DNA from 2 places in the Bacillus sp. 05T21 genome. Region 2 is predicted to be linked to the other one. Evidence: a T-box and tRNA genes for the amino acid it is inferred to sense, from the RefSeq annotation. Region 2 holds a T-box; the other holds one or more tRNA genes.

Region 1 (7,617 bases), on a different contig from region 2:
TTGGCATGTTTGCACCATATAGCAATGCATCAGCAGAAACAGGAGCTGCTTTAAACATTGAAGCAGGTGCAGCGATTTTAGTTGAAGCGAATTCTGGAAAAATTGTATATCAAAAGAATGCAGATGAATTATTATCAATTGCTAGTATGACAAAGATGATGAGTGAATATTTAGTTCATGAAGCAGTGGATAAAGGAAAACTTAAGTGGGATCAAAAAATTAAGGTTTCTGAATATGCATATAAGATTTCACAAGATGCTTCATTATCAAATGTTGCATTAGAAAATGGTGGCCTGTACACAGTAAAAGAGTTATACGAGGCAATGGCAATCTTTTCTGCAAATGGTGCAACAATTGCATTAGCAGAAGCAATTGCAGGTAAAGAAGTAGATTTCGTAAAAATGATGAATGATAAAGCGAAAGAACTAGGATTGAAAAATTATAAATTTGTTAATTCTACGGGTTTAACGAACAAAGATTTAAAAGGGATGCATCCTGAAGGTACAACACCGGATGAAGAAAATAAAATGTCTGCGAAGGATGTTGCAACTTTAGCGCAACATTTAATTAAAGATTATCCCAAAGTGTTAGATACAGCAAAAATCCCGAAAAAAGTTTTCCGTCCCGAAAAAGAGAAATTTGGGATGTCGAACTGGAACTGGATGTTAAAGGGTTTAGTTAAAGAATATGACGGAGTAGATGGTCTAAAAACAGGATCAACTCCAGAAGCAGGGGACTGCTTCACTGGTACGGTTGAACGAAACGGTATGCGTTTTATTTCTGTAGTTATTAAAACAAGTTCTCATACAGCGCGTTTCGATGAGACAAAGAAATTATATGATTATGGCTTTGCTAACTTTGAAATGAAGAAAATGTATGAAAAAGGTTCTTCGGTCAAAGGAAAAGAAACAGTAAGAGTTGAACATGCGAAAGATAAAGATGTAGCAGTTCAAACGAAGCAAGCTGTTTCACTTCCGGTGCCAAAGGGAAGTAAAGACGTTTATAAAACAGAATTTAAAGAAGGAAATAAGGGACAAGAAGCACCTCTGAAAAAGGGAGTTGCACTTGGACAAATGGTTGTAACGTCTAAAGATAGTAATGATCCTGGATTTTTATCAGGAAAATCATTACAAGTAGACCTTGTAACAAAATCTAAAGTAGAAGAGGCAAGCTGGTTTACACGTTCTATGCGCGGAATTGGTTCTTTCTTTAGTGGTATGTGGAATGGTGCTATTGATACAGTAAAAGGTTGGTTTTAAAAGCTCCTCATTGTAGGAGCTTTTTTTTATTCCTATTTTTCATACCGACTTTATGAAAAAGTAGTAGACAAGCATCAGATAGTTAGTGGTAGAATGTAAGAGTATTCTTAATTTTCTTCTTTAACGGGGAAAGCAATTCACCTAGGGGGGTTTTTGTACATGACAAATGTAACAGGGACAGAACGTGTAAAACGTGGAATGGCAGAAATGCAAAAAGGCGGCGTTATTATGGACGTAGTTAACGCTGAGCAAGCAAGGATTGCAGAAGAGGCAGGCGCAGTTGCTGTTATGGCATTAGAGCGTGTACCTGCAGATATTCGTGCAGCAGGTGGCGTTTCTCGTATGGCAGATCCAACAATTGTTGAAGAAGTTATGGGTGCTGTATCAATTCCGGTTATGGCAAAATGTCGTATCGGTCACCTTGTAGAAGCACGTGTATTAGAATCATTAGGGGTAGACTATATCGATGAGAGTGAAGTATTGACTCCCGCTGATGAAGTATACCATTTAAATAAACGTGATTACACAGTTCCGTTTGTATGTGGTTGCCGCGATATCGGAGAAGCTGCACGTCGTATTGCAGAAGGTGCATCTATGCTTCGTACAAAAGGTGAACCTGGAACAGGAAACATTGTAGAGGCAGTGCGTCATATGCGCCAAGTCAATGCAGAAATCCGTCAAGTTGCAAGTCTACGTGAAGATGAGTTAATGACATATGCAAAAAATACTGGTGCTCCTTATGAAGTACTACTTGAAATTAAACGCCTTGGTCGCCTGCCAGTTGTAAACTTTGCAGCAGGTGGTGTAGCAACACCAGCAGATGCAGCGTTAATGATGCAACTTGGTGCTGATGGTGTATTTGTTGGATCTGGTATCTTCAAATCAGAGAACCCAGAGAAATTTGCACGTGCAATCGTTGAAGCAACGACTCATTATGAAGATTACGAACTAATTGCAAGCCTTTCTAAAGGATTAGGTAATGCAATGAAAGGTATCGAAATTTCAACGTTATTACCAGAACAACGCATGCAAGAGCGTGGATGGTAATTAAAGGAGATCTTTAAAATGGTGAAAATCGGTGTACTAGGTCTTCAAGGTGCAGTTCGTGAGCATGTAAAATCAGTTGAGGCAAGTGGTGCAGAAGCTGTTGTTGTAAAGCGTATAGAGCAACTTAAAGAGATTGATGGTCTTATTTTACCAGGCGGTGAAAGTACAACAATGCGCCGTCTTATTGATAAGTATGCTTTCATGGAGCCTCTTCGTACATTTGCGAAGTCTGGTAAACCAATGTTTGGTACATGTGCAGGAATGATTCTTCTTGCGAAAACACTTATTGGCTATGAAGAAGTACATATTGGTGCTATGGATATTACGGTTGAGCGCAATGCGTTCGGACGCCAAAAAGATAGTTTTGAAGCTGCACTTTCAATGAAAGGTGTGGGAGAAGACTTTGTTGGTGTATTTATCCGTGCTCCGTATGTTGTAAATGTAGCTGATGATGTTGAAGTACTTTCTATGCATGGCGAGCGAATGGTAGCGGTAAGGCAAGGGCCGTTTTTAGCTGCTTCTTTCCATCCGGAATTAACGGATGATCATCGTGTAACAGCATACTTTGTAGAAATGGTAAAAGAAGCGAAAATGAAAAAAGTTGTATAAGTAACTTGCAACTTGTATAAGATTATAGTAAATTGATGATAACAATTTTATAAAATAAGCGTGTTGATAGGAAGTAGTAACAAATGTTGTTTCTTATAGAGAGTCGATGGTTGGTGGAAATCGATAGAAACAGTTTGTGAATCCATCCTGGAATGGAATGTGGAATATCTTTTGATTAGTAAACATTCCCGGTGAAGAGCCGTTATTTCTACTTGAGAGGAAAGCGGTAATGCTTTCAACTAGGGTGGCAACGCGGGTTAACTCCCGTCCCTTTGTATAGGGACGGGAGTTTTTTGTGTTTTATAAAATAAAAGGAGGAGTATATAATGCTTGATATTAAATTTTTACGTACGAATTTTGAAGAAGTAAAAGCAAAATTACAGCATAGAGGCGAAGATTTAACGGATTTTAGTCGCTTTGAAGAACTTGATACGAGAAGAAGAGAGCTACTTGTTCAAACAGAAGAACTAAAAAGTAAACGTAACGAAGTATCTCAACAAATTTCAGTATTAAAGCGTGAAAAGAAAGATGCGGAAGCTCTAATTCTAGAAATGCGTGAAGTTGGGGAAAAAGTAAAAGATCTTGATAATGAGCTTCGTACAGTTGAAGAAGATTTAGAAAGATTAATGCTATCTATCCCAAATATCCCTCATGAATCTGCTCCAATAGGTGAAACAGAGGATGATAACGTAGTAGCACGTACTTGGGGAGAAGTGAAAGAATTTACTTATGAGCCAAAACCGCATTGGGATCTTGCTACTGATTTAGGGATTCTAGATTTTGAACGTGCTGGGAAAGTAACAGGAAGCCGATTTGTATTTTACAAAGGTGCTGGTGCAAGATTAGAACGTGCTTTGATTAGCTTTATGCTTGACCTTCATACTGATGAGCATGGATATGAGGAAGTATTGCCTCCTTATATGGTAAACCGTGCAAGTATGACAGGAACAGGACAACTTCCGAAGTTTGAAGAAGATGCATTCCGTATTGAAAGTGAAGATTATTTCCTAATCCCGACAGCTGAAGTACCTGTAACGAATATGCATCGTGATGAGATTGTGAGTAAAGAGCAATTGCCGATACGATATGCTGCGTTTAGCTCATGCTTCCGTTCTGAAGCAGGTTCAGCTGGTCGTGATACACGTGGTTTAATTCGCCAACACCAATTTAATAAAGTTGAACTTGTTAAGTTCGTGAAACCAGAAGATTCTTACGAAGAGTTAGAAAAATTAACAAATGATGCAGAGCGCGTGTTACAATTATTAGAGTTGCCATATCGCGTTATGAGCATGTGTACAGGAGATTTAGGATTTACAGCAGCGAAGAAATACGATATTGAAGTATGGATTCCAAGCTATGGTACATATCGTGAAATTTCTTCTTGTAGTAATTTTGAGGCATTCCAAGCGAGACGCGCGAATATCCGTTTCCGTCGTGAGCCAAATGGCAAACCGGAACATGTTCATACACTAAATGGATCTGGTCTTGCAATTGGACGTACAGTGGCAGCTATTTTAGAGAACTACCAACAAGAAGATGGTACAATTATAATTCCAGAAGTTCTTCGCCCTTATATGGGAGGAAAAACAGTTATTAAATAAGTTAAAACATTCATCGGTATGAGTGATTGGTAATTATGGACGTTGTCAGCAGTGTCAAAAAGGAGAGGGGAAGTAAAATTTTCCTTTCCTCATAATTTATTATAGTAGGGTTGACTAACTGTTTTTCTTTTGATATTATATTTGATGTCAATATGGAGGTATACCCAAGTCTGGCTGAAGGGATCGGTCTTGAAAACCGACAGGCGGCGAGAGTCGCGCGGGGGTTCGAATCCCTTTACCTCCTCCAGATATAATTGACAACAGCGCATATAAGTGGAGATTGGAGAACTCGTTACCAACACGTAACGAGTTTTTATTTTAAAACCAATCATAAAGTATGATGTAAGGATATAGTGTCCTTATTACACACTCATATTCCGATGATTATCTTCATAGATATGAAAGGAGTTAACATGGATCTTATTATACAAACGTTTCCTTTAGATGGAAAAACTTTATATTATGTACAATGTCCTGTCTGTAAGAACAATAGAATTTTAAACAGTGGTGCAAATGTGTCGCGCATTATAAGTGATGATACATTCCGTAAACTTTGTGGTTGCACTTGTGATGTAAAACAGGTTGCAAAAAAAGTAGAGGTACCAAAAGAAGCTGAAAAACCAGCTGTGCAAAAAGAAGTAACTCCAAAACGTACAGGGAAATTACTAACAGCAGTAATTAATGGGAAAGAATTGACTGTTAAAGAGATTGCTGAAACATATGATATTAGTACGAGTACTGTTCGTCAGCGTATTAATGCTGGAAAGCCAGAGAGTGAAATTATTGCTCCGACAAAAAAGAAAAAGTAATTTCATAGGAAAACCCGTGCATATGCACGGGTTTTTTATTTTACAAGTTTACGTGTTTGTTTTAAAAAATGTCCAATTTTTTTAATGATTGGTTCGATTGAATCGCCATCTTTTAAAATATCGTATTCATTAATGTTTAATCGTAAAACAGGGCATGAATTAAAGTTATTAATCCAGTTATCGTAACGTCCATGCATCTCTTTCCAATATTCAATTGGTGTTTGCTGCTCCATGGGACGTCCTCGTTCTTGAATACGATCGACAATATCATCAAAAGAACCTTCTAGGTAAATTAATAAGTCTGGATGAGGGAAGTAAGGAGTCATGACCATAGCATCAAATAAACCTTTGTATGTTTCATAATCAGTTTCAGTCATTGTACCCTTTTCGTAATGCATTTTTGCGAAAATACCAGTGTCCTCATAGATAGAACGGTCTTGAACAAAACCGCCACCATATTCGAAAATTCTTTTTTGTTCTTTAAATCGTTCTGCTAAAAAGTAAACTTGTAAGTGAAAGCTCCAGCGTGTGAAATCAGCATAGAACTTGTCCAAATATGGGTTGGAATCTACTTTTTCAAAAGATGTACGATAACCTAAAGCGTTAGCCAATGCAGTTGTCATAGTTGATTTACCGACACCTACTGTTCCAGCAATAGTGATAACTGCATCATTTGGTATATCATATTTTTGCCTTAAATTCATTGTTATTTCGACTCCTTCAAGAGAGTATTTTGAAGAGCTGATAAGATGACATTTAAATCATCAGGATTTCTTACAAAATCCATATCGTCTCCATTAAATTTTAATACCGGAATATCCGGATGGTCCTTTTTGAAAGCATCCATTGCTGTTTCGTAATCTTTTGTAAGCTGTAGCAAGTAATTTGGATCCATATTTTTTTCGAATTCTCTTCCGCGCATGGCAATTCGTTTTTGTAATGTTTCTAGGCTCGCTGTTAAATAAACGATGACATTTGGTACAGGCATATCTTGCGTAAGAATGCGATAAATTTGCATGTACTTATCATATTGAGAATCTTTTAATGTACGGGATGCAAAAATTAAATTTTTAAATATATGATAATCTGCTACTACAGGCTTTCTTTGATTCAAATACTTTATGTTAATATCCTCTAGTTGTTTGTATCTATTACAAAGAAAGAACATCTCTGTTTGAAAACTCCATTCGTCGATGTCTTCGTAGAATTTTCCTAAAAAAGGATTTTCATCAACAATCTCTTTTAGTAAGTGGAGTTGCATGTGAGTTGAAAGTTCCTTCGCAAGTGAAGTTTTTCCAACACCAATTGGTCCTTCAACCGTGATAAATGGTACTCCGGTCACGCTGTTTCCTCCTTTCAATCAGTGATTTACCGTGACTACTAAAAACACAAAACAGAATTATTGTAGCACAAGAGGGGAGCGAGCGGACTAATTTGATATAAAAAGTTAGAAAATAGATATGTATTAATTAAATTTTATTTGGGATGACGGTACAATATTTGCCTTTAATGTGGCTTCCATTATTTTTAAAGCATGTTCATTATCTTGCTCGTTATTAGAAGCGATGCAATCCCGTGGTACATAAAGTGTATAATTTCTCATATGGGCATCATTAGCTGTAAAAAGGATGCATATGTTCCCGGCAATTCCTGTTAAAATGAGATTTTCGATTTTTAAATAACCTAATAAAGAATTCAAAGGTGTTTCATAAAAAGCAGAGTAATGTGGTTTAATAAAAATATAATCGTCAGTATGCGGAGCAATGGCCTCGATAATATTTTTACTATACTCATTTGTACAATGAGTGATAAGTTGATCAATATCAGATCTCCAAAGTTGATAGTGATCATTGACATAAATTATTGGATAGCCCAATGATTTCATGGTGTCCTTTAATTGTAAAATGGGGTTCTTTATAATTTCACATTTCTGTGCCAGGATGGGTCCGTGGGAGAATTGAAAATCATTAATCATATCGATAATGAGTAAGGCAGTATTTTTCATATGTAATTCCCTCTCTTTCTTCTTTAGGTTGGATTGAATTTGTAAAAGTTATCCCACCTGCAAGAAATGAAAAAGTGTATTTTATTTTTGGTGAAAGGACTATATTATGGAGCGAGATATATATTTTATGCAGTTAGCAATAGAGGAAGCGAAGAAGGCGGAGGCGATACAAGAGGTACCAATTGGTGCTGTAATTGTGCTAGATGGTGAAGTGATTAGTGTCGCACATAACTTAAGAGAAACTGAACAGAGATCAATAGCTCACGCCGAGCTCTTAGCTATTGATG
Region 2 (7,617 bases):
CACGCTTCAATTTAAGTTTCCCGTCTAAAATAAACGTTAATAGCAACAAGCCAATTTCTTTATGCTCAGGGAAAGAACATTTTTGCAATAAATATGTGATCATTTCAATAGAGCTACTATCTTTCTCTGCTGTTTCTAATAAAAGCAATGTCCATCTTGCAAACAACAAAGGGTCCATCGTTTCTTTCGTTTCGTTTAAGTAAGTACAAATTGTTCGCCACCATAATGGGGATATTTTAGAATGATTTTTAAAAATCAATTGAAATAGTTCTTTTTGATGACTAAATAGAAATTGCTCCACCAACCATTCCGCAAGCAATTCATCTACTTCATCATAATTTGCTGTAAGCAGAAATAAATTTCTTAGTTTCCCTTCTGCTTCAAGCCATTCCACCCATTCATAATCACGAGCAAATTCAACGAAGTACCGAACGGTTTCAATTTTTTTTATTGACTGTTTTATATAGGATAATTGCTCCTGCTCTACTGATGGAGGAACGGTTACAATATCACGAATACGCATTCTTTTCGTAATATAATTATCCCCCATTAATTCCGCCCACCGCTTCACCGCTTTCACAAGCGCCTGATGATTATTTGCTTTATTCGGATACACAATCGGTCTTATCCCTAAATGCTCCCAATGATATGTATTATCACCTTGTGCGACGAAAGCATAACGCCTTGTACTCGGTGGTAAGCCTGTTGCTAAATATTTCATTACAGGATCATTATGACTATACCCAACGAATAAAACAGTGTAATTTGAGAATAAATCAACTAAAAATCGTCTCGCCCATCCTTCTGTTAAGTAAGCCCTTCCAAAATCACCATCCGTTAAAATTAAAGCTTCTTTCTCTTGTTCTACATTCCCATGTATGTAAGCCAACCCTTTAAACGCTCTCCCTGTCGGTAAAGCAGGTGCATAATAAATATTCAGCTCTCTATTCATTTCTGTAATTACAGACGTAAAATGTTGATCAAAGTTTGTCGTTACAATTCGAACATCCGTATCTAACGGAAACAGCCTTGGAATCGCATAGTGTAATGGATTTGGTTTTGATTTTTCTATATTAACGAGGTCTCTTGCAACTTGATGCACATCTTTCGTTTTCGCAATTTTACCGAGATAATAATCGTGGGGTTCTGTCATCTCACGCCTTTCGACATATAAAGCTTTCGAAATTTCATCAACTAAATCATCGAAATTCGGTAAGTTTGATTTCCCCTTCATAGAAACTCCTGCTCCAACGAATAATACTAACTTACCTTGTTCAAGGTGATCGATTAACTCATCTGGAATTTCTACTTCTGAAGTTATCCACATCCCGGATTCCCCCTTACCTAAAAATGTCATACGCTCTCATTTCACTATAACATTTTTTGATTATTTTTTTAATATTTAGATAAAATTTCAGCATGATAAAGTTTTATATAAATTAAACCGTTCCAATGTATGAACTCCTGAATTTATTGTAAAACTATGTATAAATGGGAGGTGTAAATATTGAGTGATATTACTGTAATACTTATCAAATTTATATCATGCATCATCGCTTTTAGTATCGGACTAGCTCTATTTTTCCCAGCAACGCTCGTCCAAATCATTTCTTTTAGTCTCTTCGTCACAATCGTTTCTTATATGTTTGTTGATAAAATTATTTTAAATCGAATTGGCAATTCCGCTGCCATTATGACGGATTTCTTACTTGCGTATTTAAGTGTTTGGATTTTCGGTAATATTTTATTAGACAACTACATGCAAATTGCATGGGGCAGTATCCTTTCTGCCATCGTCTTTACATTATCAGAAGTAATCGTCCATCGCTTTTCTAATTCCCACACAAGACACAGCAATGATAACATTCGAATTAATCGCCGGTTTGCATATGGCACGGAGTTTGCTGAAGAACAGAATGTGTTGGATAAAGATAAGAAGAAATAAAGCCATAATTACTGGTGCAAAAAAGTAGCTGTCTCATCAGTCGAATTTTTGACGATGTGGCGCTCCTTTTTGTTTTTTATACTATCAATACGGTGAATGAAATTATATCAACGATTTTGGAAATATATCCATCGTAACTCTAATTATATCAACGGTTCGACAAGAAATATCGATTTATCGACAACGTTTGATAGCCTATCTTCAAATAAAAAAGCTGCCCCATTAAGAGACAGCAACTTCTGTAATTACGCTTTTACTTTTAAATCTTTTAACGTAATAACATCTGCAAATGATCCAAATACAACATTATGATGTTTTACAATATCTTCAGCGCGTAATACATCTGTGTCAAATGTGCTATGTGCATCACTTACTAATGTTACTTTATACCCTTCACTAAACGCTCTTCGCGTTGTCGTATCAACACAGTACTCTGTTTGCATTCCTGAAATAATAACATGCTCAATCCCTTTTCCTTGTAACACTTCGTTTAAGTTTGTCTTATGGAATGAGTCTGGAGTCGTCTTTTCAACGACAAGCTCCCCTTCTCGCGGTGCAATCGCCGCATGTACTTTCCAACCATCTGTCCCTTTTTCTAATGGATGATCTTTTGGCCCGTTATGTTGTACATAAATAACCGGAATACCATTTGAACGACATTCCCCAATGAGCTCTTGCAACGTTTCTAAAAACTTTTCCCCATTATGTACTGGGATTCCTGCTGTATACATACCCGCTTGCACATCAATAACTATTAATGCCTTTTTCATTTCACACAGCTCCCTTTATTTTTATAAGCCCCTGCATATTTATTATAATTGTTTATATTCTACCATCCAACAATCTTCTAATTTCCCCTCATGCAGTTCATGTTTCTTTAATATCTTCACCTTTTTAAATCCGCATTTTTCATAACAGCTTATCGCACGTTCGTTATTTACTTTAGGGTCCATTGCAATTGCTTCTGCACCCACTTCTTTCATAATGTATGTAATTGCTGCTTGAACGAGTTTTGTTCCAATTCCCTTTCCCCAATAGAGTGGTTCACCGATAAATTGGTCCATTCCCCATACATTTTGTGATTCTTCATATCCATATAACGCTTTCCATTCAAAATCAACGGGATACATTTGAATGTAACCAATCGGCATTTCATCAAATTCTACTAAGCATCTTTTTTCATGACCGTTTGGATGATGTATAAAATGATCAAGCACCTTTTCTACAGATTGCGGATTATCTCGTCCTTCGTAATACTGCAGGACTTCTGGGTCTGTTAGCCATTTTGAAATGATAGGTGCATCGTTTTTTATTACGTATCTAACTAATAAATTTTCTTTTTGAAATAACATGTAGCACCTCTTTATTAGCATTTTATAAACTGTTAAACTTTATTTCAAATCAACATCATTCTTATTTAATAACCCCTACTCCCCCCATGTATGGACGCAATACTTCTGGAATTATAACTGAGCCGTCTTCTTGTTGGTAGTTCTCTAAAATAGCTGCTACTGTACGCCCTATAGCTAACCCAGAACCATTTAATGTGTGCACAAATTATGGTTTTGCACCTGGTGTACGACGGAAACGTATGCTTGCACGACGCGCTTGGAAATCTTCACAGTTTGAACAAGAAGATATTTCACGATATCCCCCATAACTTGGTAACCAAACTTCAATGTCATATGTTTTCGCAGCTGGAAATGCTATATCAGCTGTACATAATACGATAACTCGATAAGGTAATCGTAACAATTGTAGTACCCTTTCGGCATTCGCAGTTAATTTTTCTAACTCATCGTATGATTCTTCTGGCTTGGTATACTTAACCATTTCAACTTTGCTAAATTGGTGCTGGCGAATAAGCCCTCTCGTGTCACGTCCTGCACTACCAGCTTCAGAACGGAAACATGGCGTATGAGCAGTAAAATTAATAGGTAATTCTGCACCATTTAATATTTCGTCACGATAATAGTTCGCTAATGGTACTTCCGCTGTTGGAATTAAAGAGTAATCTGTGTCTTTTAATGTAAATACATCTTCTTTAAATTTTGGGAATTGTCCTGTTCCTATTAAAATATCGCTATTTACGATAAACGGTGGAATTACTTCCGTATATCCATGTTCTTCAACATGTAAATCTAGCATAAAGTTAGCTACCGCTCGCTCTAAACGTGCTCCCAAGCCATTGTAATATACGAAGCGGCTTCCTGTTACTTTTGCTGCTCGTTCAAAATCTAGTAACCCTAATTTTTCAGCAACTTCCCAATGTGGTTTTGCTTCAAATGAAAATTCGTTTATTTCTCCCCACTTACGTAATTCAACATTATCGTCTTCTGATGCTCCAATAGGCACTGTTTCATTAGGTATATTTGTTAATGTCAATAATATAGAATTCAATTTCTCTTCTACATTACGTAACTCATCATCTAACGTTTTAATACTTTCTCCTACTTCACGCATTTCACTAATAAGTTCATTTGCATCTTGTTTTTCACGCTTTAACTTCGCAATACGCTCAGATACTCCATTACGTTTACTTTTTAATTCTTCTACTTCTACTAACAGTTCACGACGATTCTGATCTAATTCTTCAAATGTATCCAATTCAAGAAACTCTCCACCGCGATTAATCAATTTTTTCTTTACTTCTTCAAAATTAGCACGTAATACTTTTACATCTAACATGTCTTATCTCTCCTTTAATAAGTGACTAATGTCATCTTCTTCGTTCACATTAAGCTCTTAAGATAGGGAATTTTACTAAAAAAACACAAAAAACTCCCGTCCCTATAAAAGGGACGAGAGTTAACCCGCGTTGCCACCCTAGTTGAAAGCATAGAATATAAAAGCTTTCCACTTAAAAAATTAACGGTTTTTAACCGGAAACGATTACTAACTTCACATTGAAGGGTTCCACATTTCGCTCAAGGACGGATTCACAAGCGCTTTCTATCGGTTTACACCACCCACCGACTCTCTAAAAGAAAAGATACTTGTTACTATTTCCTTTCATAGCTTTTAAACAATATAAATTTTAATTATCATTACTTTACAATAATTCTGTTTATTTTTCAAGAAAATATTGTATCTTTAAAATAAAGTGTTCCTATAATCAAACCACAAATAAACTGGAGGTTATTTACAATGTCCCATATCACTTTGAAAGCAATAACTTCTATAAACTGGCGAGAAGCGCTTACTAAAACAATTTTCAATGTAACAAAGCAAAAAACTAAAACAATTTGGAGATGAGAATTTGAAGTCAACATTAATTATTCTTCGAGGAAACTCCGCAAGTGGCAAAACAACAATCGCAAAAGAACTGCAAGAGCATTTTGGCCAAGGGACACTACTAGTCTCTCAGGATGTCGTACGTAGAGATATGTTAAAAGTGCACGACACAATGGGTAACTTATCTCATGATTTACTATTTGAAATTACGAAGTATGGAAAAGGAAAATGTGAATTTGTTATTTTAGAAGGTATACTAAACAGTCGTAGATACGGTGATATGTTAAAAGAATTAATACATTATTTTAAAGGAAACGCTTATACATATTATTTTGATTTATCACTTGAAGAAACAATTAGACGGCATAATACGAGAGAAAAAAGACTTGAATTTGGAGAAGATTTATTAAGTAAATGGTATAACCCACACGATACAATTGAGGTTAATAGAGAGACTGTTTTTACAGATGATTTCACGCAAAGAGATATATTCCATGCGATTATTACTGATGTTACGATACAAAAATAAGACTGACTCTTTTTGTCAGTCTTATTTTATTATGTTCCTTGTATTTCAGTTTTCATAACGGAACAATCTTTACATAAGTAATAATATATATTCATCTCACCGAACAGAAAATCAACTACTGAAATAAGTTCCCGTTCTTCAAGATCTTGTGTAATTGTAGCAACATATTTCATCTCTTTCGAACAGGTTGGACATCCTAAATCTTCTGGAACATCATCGTATAGAGGCGCTCCTAACAATCTACATACATATTCCGAACCGAATAAGTCAAAAGCTTCCCAGTAACTATCTTCATCAGTAGGTATATCTTCATTTTTCATATTCGTTAGCTTTACATTAGTTTTTGGTAGATCGACCGGTAGTTTATCCTCATCTTCCATTATCCAATCTTCCGTATTGTCTTGTTTTATTATTTGTACCGTTTTACCACCATTACTTAACTGAAAATATTGTGGCTCCCACACCATCGAACAATTCAAGCAAGAGATGAATGGTAATACAATCAATTCAGCATTTTTAAGTTCAGCAAGTTTCCCATCTTTCAAATCAAAACAAAAAATTTGATGCATTTTCTCACCGCATAACTTACACAATGGTAATTCACAATCTTGACCACCGAAATAATGATTATATGAATCTTTCCCTTCCATTACTCTATATCCTTTTATTCCATCCCAATGTTCGCCATATAATTCCATTGTCATATTCTATCCTCTTCTCACTTATAAAGGTAATCCTCGATACTAATCTTTTAATAACTTTCAGTACATAAAACATTTTTTATTGTTGCTAATCATCATTTTTCTCATTCTTATCAACGTTATCTTTTTGGTATGAATACGATAATAAAATAATAACAATTTACAAGAAGACTGAGTTCTGTATCCATTCTGACACTATAGGGATTTGGAACGTTATAAACCCTAGTATAAGACTAAATAAAACAATTACTATTTTATGAATATTTTTCTCCTATTTATCTAATTGTATTTTAATAGTGATAGAAGAACAATATGGTTGTCAGAAATACAAATAAGGATTATATAATTCAATAGGGTTACTTTTACTGCTCACGGTACTCAGTAGCAAAATTAAGGTTTTACCCTTTTACATATCCTTCAAATTTTTCCAATGAATCGCATTAAGGTAAAAAACAAAAGCCAGTCTCAATAAAGAGAACTGACTTCTATTTGGATAACCATTATTATAAAACTTTTACTTTAACAGTTTGTCTTCCCCAGTTCATAGCTTTACTTTTTGAACCCATTAAAACATCAATACGATTTCCTTTAATAGCACTACCAGTATCACCAGCAATAGCTTCTCCATAACCTTCTACCCATACTTTAGATCCTAATGGGATTACCTTCGGATCTACTGCGATAATTCTCATATTAGGATTTGCCGTTAAATCATGACCCATCGCAGTTAAAACGCGTCCACCATATGTACCATTTTCACTTGGATCAGCAGTATATGCTGTCGCTACTACCGTTAATTCACGTTTAGCAGACTGTGTGTTATTTTTAGATACTTCTTGTGTCTTTGTTGCTTCTTTTGCTTTTGCTATTTCTCGTGCTTTTGCTTCTTCCTTAGCTTTTGCTATTTCTTGCGCTTTTGCTTCTTCCTTAGCTTTTGCTATTTCTTGTGCTTTTGCTTCTTCCTTAGCCTTTGCTATTTCTTGTGCTTTTGCTTCTTCCTTAGCTTTTGCTATTTCTTGTGCTTTTGCTTCTTCCTTAGCCTTTGCTATTTCTTGCGCTTTCGCTTCTTCTTTTTCTATTTCTTTTACTTTTGCTTCTTCTTTAGGCTTTACTATTTCTTCTGCTTTCGTTTCTTCCTTAACTTTTACTCTCTCTGTTACTTTTGCTTCTTCTTTAGGCTTTACTATTTCTTCTGCTTTCGTTTCTTC

Evidence for each region. A T-box is a leader RNA that pairs with one kind of tRNA and senses whether it is charged. The one in region 2 lies ahead of serS (serine--tRNA ligase), so its partner is inferred to be a tRNA-Ser.
Region 1: it has a tRNA-Ser gene. The T-box ahead of serS (serine--tRNA ligase) is inferred to sense a tRNA for this amino acid. The anticodon was not compared.

What each region holds. Positions count from the first base shown of each region.
Region 1 covers NZ_JBFTMD010000050.1:2,891-10,507, forward strand. The annotation lists gene AC1DKZ_RS31645 (serine hydrolase) at 1-1,259, shown strand, start outside; gene pdxS (pyridoxal 5'-phosphate synthase lyase subunit PdxS) at 1,419-2,306, shown strand; gene pdxT (pyridoxal 5'-phosphate synthase glutaminase subunit PdxT) at 2,325-2,915, shown strand; T-box leader at 2,970-3,190, shown strand; gene serS (serine--tRNA ligase) at 3,242-4,516, shown strand; tRNA gene AC1DKZ_RS31665 (tRNA-Ser) at 4,671-4,763, shown strand; gene AC1DKZ_RS31670 (sigma factor-like helix-turn-helix DNA-binding protein) at 4,930-5,325, shown strand; gene AC1DKZ_RS31675 (deoxynucleoside kinase) at 5,361-6,029, opposite strand; gene AC1DKZ_RS31680 (deoxynucleoside kinase) at 6,032-6,667, opposite strand; gene AC1DKZ_RS31685 (cysteine hydrolase family protein) at 6,791-7,330, opposite strand; gene tadA (tRNA adenosine(34) deaminase TadA) at 7,437-7,617, shown strand, end outside.
Region 2 covers NZ_JBFTMD010000003.1:269,252-276,868, reverse strand. The annotation lists gene AC1DKZ_RS10020 (DUF4020 domain-containing protein) at 1-1,357, opposite strand, end outside; gene AC1DKZ_RS10015 (YndM family protein) at 1,508-1,945, shown strand; gene AC1DKZ_RS10010 (cysteine hydrolase family protein) at 2,191-2,715, opposite strand; gene AC1DKZ_RS10005 (GNAT family N-acetyltransferase) at 2,758-3,297, opposite strand; partial or broken gene serS (serine--tRNA ligase) at 3,359-4,633, opposite strand; T-box leader at 4,740-4,970, opposite strand; gene AC1DKZ_RS09995 (kinase) at 5,205-5,708, shown strand; gene AC1DKZ_RS09990 (hypothetical protein) at 5,738-6,412, opposite strand; gene entB (cell wall-binding protein EntB) at 6,913-7,617, opposite strand, start outside.